3 regions of the Sphingobium herbicidovorans genome follow, and region 1 is predicted to be linked to each of the others. Evidence: predicted binding sites of a transcription regulator. Region 1 holds the regulator's gene; each other region holds the start of a gene.
The links. The regulator LexA, encoded in region 1, represses DNA repair genes until DNA is damaged. The targets are predictions, from matches to a motif close to GTTCCNCNCTTGTTCT.
Positions count from the first base shown of each region.

Region 2: the regulator LexA is predicted to act here: its motif matches at 2,459-2,474, upstream of B6S01_RS18130 (ImuA family protein).
Region 3: the regulator LexA is predicted to act here: its motif matches at 3,449-3,464, upstream of B6S01_RS00980 (ImuA family protein).

Region 1 is NZ_CP020538.1:2,819,047-2,824,244, forward strand. Features, by position in the region: gene gltX (glutamate--tRNA ligase) at 1-420, opposite strand, end outside; gene B6S01_RS13965 (ComEC/Rec2 family competence protein) at 457-2,595, shown strand; gene lexA (transcriptional repressor LexA) at 2,592-3,263, opposite strand; gene B6S01_RS21390 (hypothetical protein) at 3,416-3,571, shown strand; gene B6S01_RS13975 (molybdopterin molybdotransferase MoeA) at 3,621-4,805, opposite strand; gene moaC (cyclic pyranopterin monophosphate synthase MoaC) at 4,802-5,198, opposite strand, start outside.
Region 2 is NZ_CP020539.1:733,043-738,240, reverse strand. Features, by position in the region: gene B6S01_RS22265 (hypothetical protein) at 1-12, shown strand, start outside; gene B6S01_RS18150 (alpha-ketoglutarate-dependent dioxygenase AlkB) at 185-757, opposite strand; gene B6S01_RS18145 (SOS response-associated peptidase family protein) at 779-1,075, opposite strand; gene B6S01_RS21760 (hypothetical protein) at 1,044-1,298, opposite strand; gene B6S01_RS18140 (SOS response-associated peptidase family protein) at 1,355-1,972, shown strand; gene B6S01_RS18135 (DUF1810 domain-containing protein) at 1,972-2,394, shown strand; gene B6S01_RS18130 (ImuA family protein) at 2,495-3,271, shown strand; gene B6S01_RS18125 (DUF6504 family protein) at 3,189-5,000, shown strand; gene B6S01_RS18120 (error-prone DNA polymerase) at 5,000-5,198, shown strand, end outside.
Region 3 is NZ_CP020538.1:194,503-199,700, forward strand. Features, by position in the region: gene B6S01_RS00970 (error-prone DNA polymerase) at 1-1,231, opposite strand, end outside; gene B6S01_RS00975 (Y-family DNA polymerase) at 1,215-2,765, opposite strand; gene B6S01_RS00980 (ImuA family protein) at 2,686-3,417, opposite strand; gene B6S01_RS00985 (HEPN domain-containing protein) at 3,595-4,509, shown strand; gene B6S01_RS00990 (EexN family lipoprotein) at 4,525-4,773, opposite strand; gene B6S01_RS00995 (hypothetical protein) at 5,048-5,198, opposite strand, start outside.

The DNA of each region.
Region 1 (5,198 bases):
GTCGCGCCAGCGCCCGTCATAGCGCATCGGCTGCTTGGCGGCGCGTTGTTGTTCGCGCAGCTCAGAAAGCTCTTCGGGCGTTGCGTAGCAGCGATAGGCATGCCCGCCCGCCAGCAGTTGATTGGCGACTTCGGCATGACGCTGCGAGCGTTCGAACTGGAACACGGCGGGCTCATCGCCGGCAAGGCCAAGCCATTCGAGACCGTCGAAGATCGCGGCAACCGCTTCTTCTGTTGAGCGTGCGCGATCGGTATCTTCGATGCGCAACAGGAACTTGCCGCCATGGTGACGGGCGAATAACCAGTTGAACAAAGCGGTGCGCGCGCCGCCGATATGAAGGAAACCCGTGGGCGATGGCGCAAAACGGGTTACGACTTGCTTGTTCAAACCCGTTGCACTCACAGTCCTATTCCCCGACATCCGCCTTGCTCATTCATGAACGCGACGCCCCCTAGCATGGCTTTTGAGCCACGACAAACCTCCGTCTGCCGGAATATCAGGCGTGCGGGGGAAGGGCTTTTCGCGCGGCTGGAGCGGGGACTTGAAGCGGAGCGAGAACAGCTCGGCCTGTGGGTTCCCGTAGCAGTGGGAATCGGCATTGCAGCTTGGCTATCTCTTTCTAACAGACTGGAATGGCTTGCTTTCTGTTGCGGTGCGGTAGCTTTGGCGACTGGCGGATTGGCCCTGCCGGTTGGCGCGCGCCTGCGTCAGATGCTGGTGTTGGCGGGCTTGCTGGCCTGTGCAGGCTGCCTGTTGATATGGGGTAAAGCGACCATCTTTGGCGCACCGCCCCTGCCGAGGGCGGTCTTTCTGGAGGTTACAGGTGAGGTCATGGCCGTCAACGCCGTGCCCGCGCAGCAATTGAGTCGCGTGTCGATCCGTCCGATCGAGCCGGTAGCTCTACCCCCTTTGATCAGGGTAAATATCGCCGCAGCCGATATGCCCGCGGGCATTGGGCGAGGCGCCATCATCCGGTTTCGAACGCGCTTGATGCCGCCCGCACCAGCCAGCCTGCCAGGCGGCTATGATTTCGCGCGCCGCGCCTATTTCCAGGGAATAGGGGCCACAGGCCGTGCGCTGAAGCCGATCGCGGTGCTCAGGCCCTCGGAGGAAGCGCCGCCGCTGCGCAACCGCTTGTTCGCGCACATATTGCAACAGGCGGACGGCGATGGCGCTGGCATTGCGGCTGCCCTGGCGACCGGGGATCAGGGCGCCATCGCCGAGGAGGATGCAGAGGCGATGCGCCGTAGCGGCCTTGCCCATCTGCTCTCGATCAGCGGTCTGCATGTTACGGCGCTGATCGGGGCGGTCATTTTCCTGCTCATGCGGGTCATGGCGCTAAGTCGTCGCGCGGCGCTCAGCTTGCCGCTGATGCTGATTGCGGCAGGGGGCGGCGCGCTGGCGGGTGTCGGCTATACGTTGCTGACGGGGGCGGAGGTGCCGACCGTCCGGTCCTGCGTGGCGGCGCTGCTGGTGCTGGGCGGGCTTGCCCTTGGCCGGGAGGCGATCACTTTGCGCTTGATCGCCGCAGGTGCGCTGGTCGTGTTGTTCTTGTGGCCGGAAGCGCTTGCCGGGCCGAGTTTCCAGATGAGTTTCGGGGCCGTGATCGCACTCGTCGCATTGGGCGAACATCCCCGGTTTCGCGCCTTTGCGGCGGTGCGGGAGGAAAGCGCGCTGCGCAAGTTCGGGCGATCAGTTGCGATATTGTTGTTTTCCGGGTTCGCGGTCGAACTGGCGCTGGCGCCCATTGCGCTTTTTCATTTTCACAAGGCGGGGATGATGGGCGCATTTGCAAATCTGATCGCCATTCCCCTGACCACTTTTGTCGTCATGCCACTGGAAGCACTGGCGCTGTTGCTGGACGTCGTCGGTCTGGGCGCTCCGGCCTGGTGGCTGGCCAGCCGGGCTCTCGGATTATTGCTGTGGATAGCGCATGCGGTGGCGGCGAGCCCGTGGGCGGTCGTTACCGCGCCGGTGGTGCCCAACGCTGTCTTTGGCATGATTGTGTTGGGTGGGCTATGCTGTCTGTTATGGCGAGGTCGTTGGCGTTGGATCGGACTGGCGCCGGTCGCGATCGGGATTGTGATCATCGTGACGACGTCCCCACCGGAGATTCTCGTTACCGCTGATGGACGCCATGTGGCGGTCCGGAGCGCAGACGGCGGCATGGCCATCCTGCGGGATCGGGCGGGCGATTATGTGCGGGACATGATGGCGGAAAGCGCGGGGTATGACGGCGCTCTTGCCGCGATGGCGGATTTGCCAGAAGCCAGTTGCTCAAGGGATCTCTGCATGGTCGCCCTATCGGCAGGCGGTCGGGTTTGGCGGCTGCTCGTAACACGAACCGGCGACTTGGTGCCGAAATCGACGCTGGCAGGGGACTGCGCCCGTGCGGATATTGTTGTCGCCGATCGCCGCCTGCCGTCATGGTGTCGTCCGCGCTGGTTGAAGGCTGACCGGCGGCTGCTGGCGCGGACAGGCGGGCTTGCTATCGATCTGGACGAGGGCAAGGTGCGGGCCGCGAAAGTTGCCGGCGACGCGCACCCCTGGATCGCTCGACCTTCGGAACGATGGCCCCGCCGCCGTTCCGATTAGTTGTAGCGGCGCAGCAATCCCGCCAGCTTGCCCTGAATGCGCACTTGCCGCGTGTCATAGATTTGCGGTTCGTAGACGCTGTTGGCCGGATCGAGCCGAACCTTCGGCCCTTCGCGATGGAAATATTTGAGCGTAGCTTCGCTATCTTCAATCAAGGCAACGACGATCTGTCCTTCGCGCGCAACCTCGGTCTTTTGGATCAGGGCGAAGTCGCCATCCAGAATACCCGCCTCGATCATGGAGTCGCCCGAGACTTCAAGCGCGTAATGATCGCCAGCGCCGAGCAGCGCGGCGGGGACGGACAGCATATTCTGTCCCTCCATCGCCTCTATCGGAACGCCGGCAGCGATCCTGCCGTGAAGCGGGATTTCAATCACGTCATTCGCGGCGATCGGTGGTCTCGACGCCAACTGAGGTTTTGGCGGGACCACGATCTTGGGCGCACGATGCATCGCTTCGGGCAGTTTCAGCACCTCCAGCGCGCGCGCGCGATTAGGCAGGCGACGAATAAAGCCGCGCTCTTCCAGTGCATTGATCAGCCGGTGGATGCCGGACTTGGACCGCAGGTCAAGCGCCTCCTTCATTTCCTCGAAGGATGGCGAAACGCCACCTTCCTCCAGCCTGTTTTGAATGAAGCTGAGCAATTCCTGTTGCTTGGGCGTCAGCATGCCTGCGTGTCCTCCATGGAACGGATGGAGAACACTTAGGAAACGAAAACGGGGAAGTCAAGCAGGCTTACGCCGAGCGTAACGAAAGGAACGGACCTGCCGCCCGGCCGTTTATTCGCCGCCTTCCCAAAGAGGGTGAATAGGAGAGTAACATGCCTAATCAGAACGACAAGGACAGCAGTCAGCGCCGTCAGCAAGGTGGCGACCGTTCGGACCAGACCGGCCGTCAGCAGCAGCAGGAAAATCGCCAGGGTCAGATGGGCGACGCCCAGAAGAACAAGAGCGATCAAGGCAAGCAGCAGCGCTGAACCAGCGTCCGGTTTGCGAATTGGGAGGGGCCGCGATGCGGCCCCTTTCTCATGCGTGAAGCGAAATGACGGCCACCTGGTCGCCGACCGCCGCTGGAGCAGAGCCTGCGGTGCGTACGATGAGGCTGTCCGCCCGGGCCAAGGCGGCGGTCGCTGCGCTGTCCTGCGATGTGACCGCAATCAATCCATCGCCGGTGCGGAAGGCGCGGAGATAATCATCGCGTTCGCCGGTAGCTGGCAGGGGCGCGGCCAAAGTGGCGCTGGCGATGCGTGGCAGTGGATCGGCAGCGCCCGCCATGTGCCGGACGAGGGGTAGCAGAAAGAGGGTCGCCGTCACAAAGGCGGAAACCGGGTTGCCGGGCAGTCCGAGGAAAATGGCGTCGCGCAGCTTCCCTGCCATCAGCGGCTTTCCCGGACGCATGCGGATCTTCCAGAAATCGAGATCACCCCCCGCGGCGGCGAAGGCGGGGCGAACAAGATCGTGATCGCCTACCGATGCGCCACCTGTGGAGACGATGATGTCCGCCTGACTGGCTCGCTCCAGCGACTGTATCATCAGATCGAGATCGTCTGGCACGATGCCGATGTCGAGAATTTCGCAGCCCAGGGCGCCGAGCATCGCGCCCAGCATGGGCCCGTTTGACGAGGGCAGGCGGCCGGGCGGTGTCGGCGCGCCCGGCGGCACAAGTTCATTACCGGTGGAGATCAGCGCCACGCGCGGGCGGGCGCCCACCGGCAGGCTGCCATGACCGCCCAGAACGGCCAGCGCAATCTGCGCCGGGCCCAACGCAGCGCCTGCCGTCAGAAGCTGCTGGCCCTTGTGAAAGTCGGAAGCTGCTGGCCGGACATTGCGCCCCACCGACAAGCCGGGCCCGCGTGCATGGAGAAGGCCCTCCTCAAGGTCGGCATCTTCCTGGATAAGGACGGTGTCTGCGCCCGGTGGCAGTGGAGCGCCCGTGAAGATTCGGGCGCTTTCGCCCGCAGCCAGGGGGAGGGGGAGGCCGCCGCCTGCTATGCTTTCGGCCGTGACGCGCCAGGGGCCGGGCCATTCACTGGCACGGATGGCGTAGCCGTCCATGGCGGAAAGGTCGGCCCAAGGCTGATCGCGCAGGGCATGGATATCGCGGGCGAGCCAGCGTCCAGCGCACGCGGAAGCAGGCACATCCTCGGCGGCAAGGCGATCTCCGAGCGCCAGCAGGCGTGCCTGTGCCTCCGCGACCGGGAGCAGGCTCATGCCGCGCGCCAGTCGCCCGACTTGCCGCCGGACTTGGCGAGCAACCGCACATCGCCGATGATCATGCCCTTATCCAGCGCCTTGGCCATGTCGTAGATGGTAAGGAGCGCAACCGATGTGGCGGTGAGCGCCTCCATCTCCACACCGGTCTGTCCGGCGGTTCTGGCGGTCGCGGTTGCGGTGACGCCAGCGGGTTCAAGGTCGAAGTCGATGTTGACAGAGCTTAGCGCGATGGGATGACAAAGGGGAATGAGGTCGGCGGTGCGCTTGGCGGCCATAATCCCCGCCACCCGGGCAACCGCGAGGACGTCGCCCTTTTTGACAAGACCCTGCGCTATGGCGGCGGCGGCTTCATTGCTCATCGCGATATGGCCCGTGGCGACGGCCTCGCGG
Region 2 (5,198 bases), on a different replicon from region 1:
TGCTCTCAATGATACGGACCTTGATCCCTCATCTCGTGCTGGGGTCGAGCACGCATATCAGTCCGTCAAAGCGGTCATGATCGCGCGAGTGCCTTGAAGCATAGCATGGGCTAACCTGATCGTTCTGGATCGCTGACCGGGCGCGATCCAGAAACGGTTTCACGGGTTAGCCAGAATGCTACCGTTATACGAGACTTCGAAAAGTTATCGACCAGCGCGGTGCCGGCATTTCAGCAATGCTGTGCTCCCACTCGTGGCGGACTTCGCCGCTAAGGTGATAGATGCCGCGCGGCGGCAGGGGCACGTTGACGCGCTTGAAGTGGTCGCGGTTCCGCTGCCGGAATCGCATCGTTGCAGCCTCGCCCAGCGAAATTCCCACCACATCCCTGAACACAGGACGGTCGCGGTGCCACCCAATCCCCGCTCCCGGATCGTATCGGATCAGAAGGGCCTGAACGAGTTCGCCCCGCGCAAGTCCGGCAAAGCACTCGGCTCTCGCCCTTAGCGGCCGCAACCATTCCGGCACGGGGTCGGTTGGCGCGAATTTCCCGGTCTGAAAATCATAGCTCCAGCCATAGCTGTGGGTCAGGCGCTTGCCGGTCCATTGCTGGAAGCGAAAGGGTGAGAGCTTCGAGGCATTGATCCGGTCGATCAGCGCCCTTTCCTCCTGCAGCGATACAAACTCTTCTTCTTGCCGCAGCCCCGATATAGGCGGCTGCCCGAACAGATCATCGCCGGGCGGGGAATGCGCGAACATGTCCATCCGTCCGTCGGCCACTCAGTAGGCCAAGCTCGTCTGGACGGGCTTGGTCAGCATTTCCTCGATCGAGAAGAGATGCGCGGCCGGCGTCGTGAGCAGGTCAGCCTCTGGCACCCTATGATCCAGCCACTGCATGACCTTTCGACGCTGGACGATTGCGCAATCGCGCTCCTGGTAACGCATCACCTCCGGGTCCCCGTCTACGGTAATGATCCGGTAGCTGACCCGTCGGTCGCCCATCGCAGGTTCCCAAATGGTCGCGAGGTAAAAGAAGTTTCCATCCTCAAAGCCGCACACGAAACTTCTTCTCGCCATTGCGGATATGAAACTCTGAGGCGGGCAGGAGGCAGCGGTTGCTGGTGAATGTGCGTCCTTCCGACCGGATGAACTCATAGCTCACGCCGTCACTGAAGCGCGGACTGGAACCCCAGGCCGCCTCGATTATCTCAATCACTTCGACGTCATCCGGATTGCGCCGGATGATGGCGCGTTGGCTTCCGCGCGCGTCAGAGTCAAAGGGCGTTGCTTTCGAGTCCATGTTAAAAACATACGGGGAACGAAGGGCAGGAGCAAGTAGAGGGCAAAGGAGGAGCGATGTGCAACGACTATAGGCTCGAGATCGACATCGCCTCGATCGTCAAGGTTTTTGAAGATCTGAAAATCAGGATCAAAATGCCCGAGGGCAAGCCCAATGTGCCCGCGCGGGAGGATATCAAGATCACCGATATTGCGCCGATCGTGCGTTCTGTTGAGGGTGAGCGAGGATCAGGGGAGCTGGTCAACCGGAGATGGAGCTGGCCAAGTCCCAAGGGCAAGCCTGTCTATAACTTCCGCTCAGAGGGACGGGAGTTCACCTCGAACCGCTGCCTTATCCTTGCCGACGGATTTTACGAGTTCACTGATCCCGCCGAGCCCAAGCAGAAGCGCCTCGACAAATGGCTTTTCACCATGACCGATCACCGCTGGTTCTGCATCGCTGGCATCTGGCGCGAAAGTCCTCAAGAGGAAGCCTTCACCATGCTGACCATGGACGCAGGCCCGGACGTTGCTCCCTATCATTATCGGCAGATCATCCCCCTGGCGCGCCATCAATGGGCTAAGTGGGTTGATCCGGCTGTCGCTGCCGCTGACGTGCTGCGCTGGCTGCCGCAAGGCAGTCTGCCGGTTACCCAAGTGTACGGTGCCCCGCCAGCGCAGGGAGAAATGCTCTGATGAGGAGCGACGCGACCCTGGCCCGCTTCGTCGAGGCTCAGGCTGGCAGCTACGCCGCTGCCCTGAGCGAAATCCGACGAGGAGCGAAGCGCTCGCACTGGATTTGGTTCATCTTCCCGCAGCTGCGGGGCCTAGGGCAGAGTCAAACCGCACATTATTACGGCATTGCTTCTATCGAAGAGGCGCACGCTTATCTTGCACACGAGCTGCTAGGCTTCCGCTACAGGGAATGCGTGGGAGCACTGCAACAGCTTCATACCAGCGACCCCGTTGTCGTGTTCGGCAGCATCGATGCGATGAAGCTGCGCTCCTCCCTCACCCTGTTCGAAGCCGCGGCGCCCGAACCGCTGTTCGCCAGCTCGCTTGATCGCTGGTTTGGCGGAGTTCGGGATCCTGCAACCCAGCACGTGCTGGCGCTATGAGCGAGTGAAGAACAAGGCGCGTAAAAACAGGATTCATCGCGCTTGACGAATCTTGCGGGGCAGTGGAACATAAAGGGAACATCTGAGTCGATATGTTCCCATGGCCTGCTTTGCTTCCCGATCCAATCAGCCCCGCAGCGCGCCGCTTGCAGAGTTGTTGGCCGAACTGGCGCAAGCGCGTTCTGCGCGCGGCCCCGTCTTGCCTTTCGGCCTTTCCGAGCTTGATGAGCGCCTTGCCGATGGTGGGCTGGACGGCGCGGCGTTGCACGAGGTTGCCGCCGCCTGCCCGACGCTCAGCGACGATGCGGCGGCGACGCTGTTCATCGCTGGCATTGCGGCCCGCTTCGCCTCCCGACAGGATTTCACGGTCTTCTGGGCAGTCACGAATTTCGACCTTTACGCGCCCGGCCTCCAACAGGTGGGACTTGGTCCAGACAAGGTCCTCTATGCGCACGGCACGAGCGACAGCATTGTGCTCGCCATGGCCGAGGATGCTCTGCGCCATGGTTCGCTGGCTTGCGTGGTGGCCGAGGTCAAATCCGCCGACCAGACTGCAACGCGAAGGCTGCAGCTGGCCGCTTCCGACGGCAGGACGCCGATGCTGCTTTACCGCCGCCACCGTGCGCGGGACCGCTGCCCCTTGAGCGGGCTTTCGTCCGCAATGACCCGCTGGCGGATCGGCTGTGTGCCGTCGGCGCCTCTTACCCATCCGGGGGTCGGACGCGCGCGCTGGTCAGTCGAGCTTGTACGCCAGCGCAATGGCAATCCCTTCTCTCTTGAACTGGAGGCGTGCGATGATCAGGGTCGCCTCGCTCTACCTGCCGCAGCTCGCCATCGAGCGCCTGCGGCGGCTGGAGTGGCCAGCCAGGCGGCCTGAGCCTGTCGCCGCGTCGCTCGCTCCTCGCCTTGCTGGCCCGATCGACGACAATCCCGGAGCCTGCTCGGTGCCCCGCGGCGGCGGGTGGCGGCCGGGTGCGCGCTGGGCACGCGATGAGGCGCAGCGGCCAAGTCAGAGCGAGATCGATGCGCTGCCCGTCCATCAGCGCCCAACCATGCGGGAGATGGGACGGCGCAGTGAATCCGCCGAACATCCCTTCAAGGCGATACCAGCCGATGAAAGCAGCGCCAGCGTCCGCTTGGCGCCAGCGCTTAGCTGGACAACCTTGTGGGCCAAGCCGACGATCCTGATTGCCCGGATGGGACAGCGAGATGTGGTGACGGCCGCCTGCCCGGTGGCGCTTGAGCTCGGTCTGCGTTCCGGCATCGCGGCCGCTCATGCCCGCGCCCTAGTGACCGACCTCGATGTGCGGGATGCCGATCCCCACGCCGATCAGGCTTGGCTTGATCGGCTCGCCCTTCATGCGGTCTGCCATTGGACGCCGAGCGCTTGCCCATCCGGGAGCGACGGCCTCTGGCTAGACCTCACCGGCACCAGTCATTTGTTCGGGGGCGAGGCGCGTTTCTGCAAACGTCTGCTGCGCTTTCTGAAACGGCTGGGCTTTACCGCCAACATCGCTGTCGCGGGCACGCCGGGTGCCGCCCATGCACTGGCGCGCTATAGCGGCCAAGCCATTACGCTGCTGTCGCCCGGCGGTGAAGCCCAAGCGATTGCTGACCTGCCGCTCGCCGCGCTGCGTCTTGAGCCTGAAGCGCTAACGTCCGCCGCCCGTTTTGGTCTCGAGCAGATTGCGGATCTCTACCCGATGCCACGCGCCCCTCTGGCCAAGCGCCTTGGGCTTGGCACCGTCCGCCGGCTTGATCAGGCGCGCGGGCTGCTGGCAGAACCGATCGTGTCGGTCGTGCCGTTTGAGGCGCCGCGGGCGGGGCGGCGGCTGCTTGAACCGATCGGTACGGCGGACGCCATAACGCAGGTCATCGGCGATCTAGTCGATGATCTGGTCCTGCAGCTTCAAGAGTGTGGGCTAGGCCTGCGCGCTGTGCATCTCACCTGCAGACTCGTTGATGGTAGCGAACAGCATATCACGATCGGCACGTCTCGCCCGACGCGAGAGCCCAAGCATCTCAAGCGGATGCTCGGCATGCGCGTCGAGCGGATCGATCCCGGGCTCGGCATAGACGCGATGAGCCTGACAGCGCCGCGCATGGAGGAACTCCAAGCGCAAACGCTAGAGGCTGGTCTCGGCAGCAGCAACGGGCCGCCGGACATTGCGCCGCTGATTGATCAACTCGCCGGAAGGATCGAGCCTGACGCGCCGTTCCGCCTGTCTTCGCAGGAGAGCGATGTGCCCGAGCGCGCGGTCCGGCGGAGCGAGGCACTGGCAAAGCCCTTGGGCTGGCCGACATGGAAGCGGCCGGTGCGCATGCTGAAGCGGCCCGAACTGCTATCCCATGTGGTGGCGCTGCTCCCCGACCATCCGCCGCGCCGTTTCACCTGGCGCGGCACCGCCTATCGCGTGGTCGCGGGCGATGGTCCTGAGCGGATCCATGGCGAATGGTGGCAGAGGCCTCAGGAGCTCTGGGCCGTGCGGGACTATTTCCGGGTGGAGACAGAAGGTGGTGGGCGCTTCTGGCTGTTTCGCCGTGGCGATGGCGTGGATGAGCAGACCGGCAACCTAAGCTGGTTCATGCATGGGATGTTCGGCTGATGGCCCGCTATGTCGAGCTGCAGGTGACCAGCCACTTCTCCTTCCTGCGCGGCGCCTCATCGCCCGAGCAGCTCTTCTCCGCCGCTGCTCTTATGGGGCACAAGGCGCTGGGTCTTGCCGACTGGGGCAGTGTCGCTGGCGTGGTGCGGGGATGGGAGGCGCAGAAGGCGACCCAAGTCCGGATGATCGCGGGCACGC
Region 3 (5,198 bases), 300 kb from region 1:
ACTGGATGATTTCCTCGCGCCGCTCATGCTCGAAATCGACGTCGATATCGGGGGGCTCGCGCCGCTCGGCCGAGACGAAGCGCTCGAACAACAGTTCGGAGCGTACCGGGTCGATCGAGGTGATGCCGAGCACATAGCAGACCGCACTGTTCGCCGCCGAGCCGCGGCCCTGACAGAGGATCTCGCGGCGACGCGCCTCGGCAACGATCGAGTGGACCGTCAAAAAATAGGGTGCGTAATCGAGCTGTCCGATCAATCGGAGCTCATGCTCTAGCTGTGTCCGCACCTTGCCGCCGATGCCCTCGGGATAGCGCGCGGGGGCTTTCTCCCAGGTGAGAAGCTCGAGTTCCTGTTGCGGCGTTCGGCCAGGCACGCGGATTTCGTCGGGATATTGGTAGCGCAGCTCCTCGAGGCTGAAGGTGCATCGCTCCGCGAATTCGACCGTGCGCGCGACGGGCGAGGCGTCCTTGAGGTAGCGGCGAAAGAGCCGCTCCATCTCGGTAGCCGATTTGAGGTGCCTGTCGGCGAAGCGCTCGCGGCGATCGCCGAGATCGTCGATCGTGCATTTCTCTCGGATGCAGGTGACAACGTCCTGCAGCAGGCGGCGCTCGGGGGCGTGGTAGAGGACATCGCCGGTTGCCACGGTCGGGACGCGCGCGGCGGCCGCCAGCGCCGCGAGGTCGCGCAACCGGATCGCGTCGCGCGGGCGGCGGCGGATCGTCAGCGCCATATAGGCGCGGTCGCCGAAGATGCGTTTCGTGCGTTCGAGCGCGCCTTCGGTGGTCGCGTCGGCGCGATCGGGAACGAGGCAGGCGATCAGCCCTTCGTTCCATTCCTCGACATCGGGCCAGTCGAGATGGCACGCGCCCTTGCCGGCGCGGCCTTTGCCGACGCTGAGCAGCCGGCACATGCGGCCATACGCCGCCTTGTCGGTCGGATAGACGAGGAGGGCGGTGCCGTCGGTGAGGTCGAGCCGCGAACCGACGATCGCACGCACGCCCGTTGCCTTCTCGGCATCCCATGCGCGGACGATGCCCGCGACCGAATGGCGGTCGACGATCCCGAGCGCGGGCAGGCCCAGCAGCGCGGCGGCGGCGAACAGCTCGTCGGGCGACGAGGCGCCGCGCAGGAAGCTGAAATGCGTGGTGACCTGCAGTTCGACATAAGCGGGTTCGGCCCCGCTCACGCGAAGGCTTTCGGGTTCGGTCGCATTCTCAAGCGAATGCTCCATGAATAAACCAGCGCATCGAGCCGGTCGCAGCATGGACGCCGTCGCCAAGGCGGAACAGCCAATAGCGCCCGCCGGCCTCGGTCTCGACCTGGTAATAGTCGCGCACGCTCAGCGGCGTCTCGCCTTCTATCCCGCCGTCGCGCCACCATTCGCCCTGCAGGCGCTCGGGCCCATCGCCCTGCGTCACGCGGTAGCGCTTGCGGCGCCAGACGAAGAGGCGCGGCGCGTCGTCGGGGAGCAGGGCAATCACGTCGACGGGTTCGGGCCGCGCCAGCATCCGTGACGGGCGCGGGAGCTCGTCGGACCATGCCGCGCCATCGGCTTGGCGCAGCGCCGGCGTGATTGCGACCGATCGCTCGGGCATCGCGCCTGCCTGGGGCATCGTCCGGTGCAGGCTGCGTTGCCCGAAGCGGTTGGCGAGCGCGTCGACGAGCGCGGGAAGGTCGGGACCGCGCCGCGTCAGGCTTTCGAGACTCTCGCCCTGGCGCAGTGCCTGCACCTCGATAAGCGGCGCGACGAGCGTCATCGCCTCGATGCCGAGCCCGGGCTCGATGGTTTCGATCTTCGCGGAGAGAAGTTTCGCGAGATGCTTGGGATCGCGCGACGGTGCCGCGGTGCCGACGCGGATCGCCTGCACATGGCCATCGACGCGGTGGAAATAGCAGTCGAGCCGGCGCGCGCCCTTGCCGAGGCGACCGAGCTGGTCCGCGATATCGCGCGCGAGGTCGCCGATGACCTGCGCAAAGGCTTCGGCGGTCGCGATCGGCTCCATGAAACCGCGCCGCGCGCGCGGGAGCTGATCGGGGAAGATCGGTTCGATCGGCTCGGGCAGCGTGCCGAACGCCTGGTCGAGGCGGCGGTGCAGCTCGCGCCCGAACCTTTTGGCGAGTGGGCCGCGCGGGGCGCCGATCAACTGCTCGATCCGCTCGAAGCCGAGCTTGCGCAGCGCCTCGACGTCGGCGGGCGGCAGGCGAAGCGCCCGGATCGGCAGCAGCGCCATCGCCTTGCGGTGCGCGCCGGGCTCGATCGTGACCGGGCGCCCCGCGGGGACATAACGCGCGACCGCGTGCGCGCAGCCCGCAGTGTCGGCAACCGCGATCTGGAGCGCGAGGCCGAAGGCGGCGGTGCGGCGGTGGAGATCCTTGAGCAGCGCGCGCTCGGTCGAGAAGCGCGCGGCGCAGCCGGTGATGTCGAGCCAGAGGCCGTCGGGCGGATCGGGCGCGACGACCGGCGAATAGCGCGCACCTGCCCAAAGCGCGAGACGGCGCAATCCCTCGAAATCGGCCTCGGGCTCGGCGTCGACGACATCGAGTTCGGGCGCGAAGGCGCGCGCCTTGGTGATCGTCATGCCGGGGCGGATGCCGAGCGAGCGGGCGTCCCCGTCGACCGCGGCGACGATCCGCCGGCCATGGTCGGGGATCGCGGTAACGAGCGGCCGGGCAGGGGTGCCGCCGTCAGGCCGCGGCTTGCCGGTCTTCCTGCGCAGCCGGTCGGTCGACCAGTGCGGCAGGAAGAGCGATACGACCCGTCGCATCGCAGCCCTCCAATATCCAGAAATGCGGATTGCCGCCGCGTACGCGTTCGAGCGCGACGCGCCAGCGTGGGCGGCCAAGGCTCGGAATGCCAAGGTCCTCGCTTGGGCTCGCGGTGATCCGCCAGCGCGTCACCGCGGCCGTGCCCTCGGCGGCTTGGTCGGCCTTGCAGGTGCGGCGAAAGACGAACGCCGGAACGCCCGAGGTTTCGGCGGCGAGCTGGAGGCGCTTCGACGCCGTCGTCGAATATTTGCTCACCTCGCCGACGACGCCGGCGAGGCCAGGATGGCGCAAGCATTCTTCCATCGCGAGCAGGACATTGGTGTCGCTGCCCGCCTCGACATGGATCACGCGGTCGGGGTGCAATCCCGCGAGATGCAGGGCAGGGGCGAACAGGTCGTGCCAGCGCAGGCACCAGAAAACAGTCCCTTCGGTCCGCGCGAGGATGCCGGCGAGGAAGATCGTCGCGCTCGCATCGTCGGCGAGCTCGGGGCTTCCGGCTATCTCGTGGAGCGCGCCGGTCGCGATTCCGCCGCCCGGGAGTCGCGAATCGACCGCCTCGACGCCGAACGGAAGCACCTCGTGCCGCGCGCACACGCCTTCGATCCGCGCAATTTTGGCGCGAAGATCGGCGAGGACGGCAGGGTGGCGCATGATAACATAGGACTCGGCAGATAGTTGATTCGTTTCCTCTTTGTTCCTTGTCGGCTTGCCGAGTCAAGCGGGACGCCGCAAAGGGCAGGCCGATCACGATGCGATCAGGTCCGGAATGAATCGAGTTTGGCTTGCCAGAGTCTTGATTGTCGGCCAGATTCAGGGGCTGAAATGAAAATGGACATCGATCATCTTCCCGCGCGGCAGCAGGGCGAACTCCAGCGCATCAAGACCGTGCTGATGGAGGAATTCGCGCGATCGATCGAACGTGCGACGATGCCCGCCAAGCGCAACGGCAAGATTCTGAAGATCATCCTGTTCGGCAGCTATGCGCGCAGCGACTGGGTCGACGAGCCCGAGAACGGCTATCAGTCGGACTTCGATCTGCTGGTCATCGTCAGCCACGAGGACCTGACGGATATCTCCGACCACTGGTATATCGCCGAGGACAAGATCCTTCGTGATCCCGACGTCGACCGGACGCTAAACATCATCGTCCATACGCTAGCCGACGTGAACAAGGCGCTGACCCGCGGCGAATATTTCTGGGTCGACATCCTGCGCGACGGAATTCTGCTCTACGATTTGCCCAACCATCCGCTGGCGGTGCCGAAGCCACTGACGCCGACCGATGCGTATCGGATGGCGGTCGAGTATTTTGAAACATCGCTGCCGGCGATAGACGTTCAATTGCAGACGGTGGATTTTCAGGCTCAGCGCGGTGACAATGAGCTGATCTGGCGGAAGGCGGCCGCATTTTCGCTACATCAAGCGGTTGAACGTGCCTACGCGTGCTTCTTGCTCACCAGCACCTTCTATTTCCCGCGCTCGCACAACATCAAATTCTTGCGTTCGCTCGCCGAAGACCGGGAGCCGCAGCTTGTGGAGGCTTGGCCCCGCGAGAGCAAATTGGATCGGCGCCGTTTCGAGCTGTTGAAGCGCGCCTATGTCGAGGCACGATATTCGCCGAACTACGAAATCACCGTGGAGGACCTCGAAGCGCTCGCGGCTGCGGCCCGCAACCTGCGCGAGATCGTCGAGCGACTTTGCCAGGAACAACTGGACCGGCTGCGTTCGGCCGCCGGACTGTAGCGCTCCGCCCCACGGTCAACGGGGCGTATAGGCTTTCCCGTCACCGACAAACCGCTTGCTCCGCGCCTTCGCGTCGGCCCGGATAACGGCCATCTCGGCGTTGTTGCATTCGTTGCCGCGAACAGAGCCATCTTGGCACCCCGCGAACACCTCGCGCGCCTCGTCGACATGTGCGTCGAAATACTGCTTGCTGCGCGGCTCTTCCTTCCCGCAGCTCGCCAGCGCGGTTCCGAGAAGAACAATTCCAATAACTTGCGTCCTCATCAGGCTCTCCTTTGCGAGCCAACAAATTATCGCGGGGCGTCACCACCGATCAACAAAAGACCGCAGAAACTCTCAAATCGAGAGCGATTGTTAGCGCACACCATCGCCAGCACGCCGGGCATTTGATAAAGGCATCACCGCCGGGCGGCCGTCGCATATGTGCAAGCCTCGGCTAAAAGCGGCGGCGCAAGTTCTCGAACTTGTTCTCAACGCCCGGCTTCACGCCCAAACCGGCAGCCTGCGCCTCGATCTCCGCCATCCGGAATCCGTTGGATCACCGACCCTTCTTAAGACGTTCGAAATCAGTTAGACCGGCTGCGCGAAAAGCATCGAACATCTCGGCGCCATCTCCTAACGGCGTGACTTGGCTATGGGTCGCTGCACCAAGATCATCACAGAGTTGTATCGCAGATCTGATTGTAGAG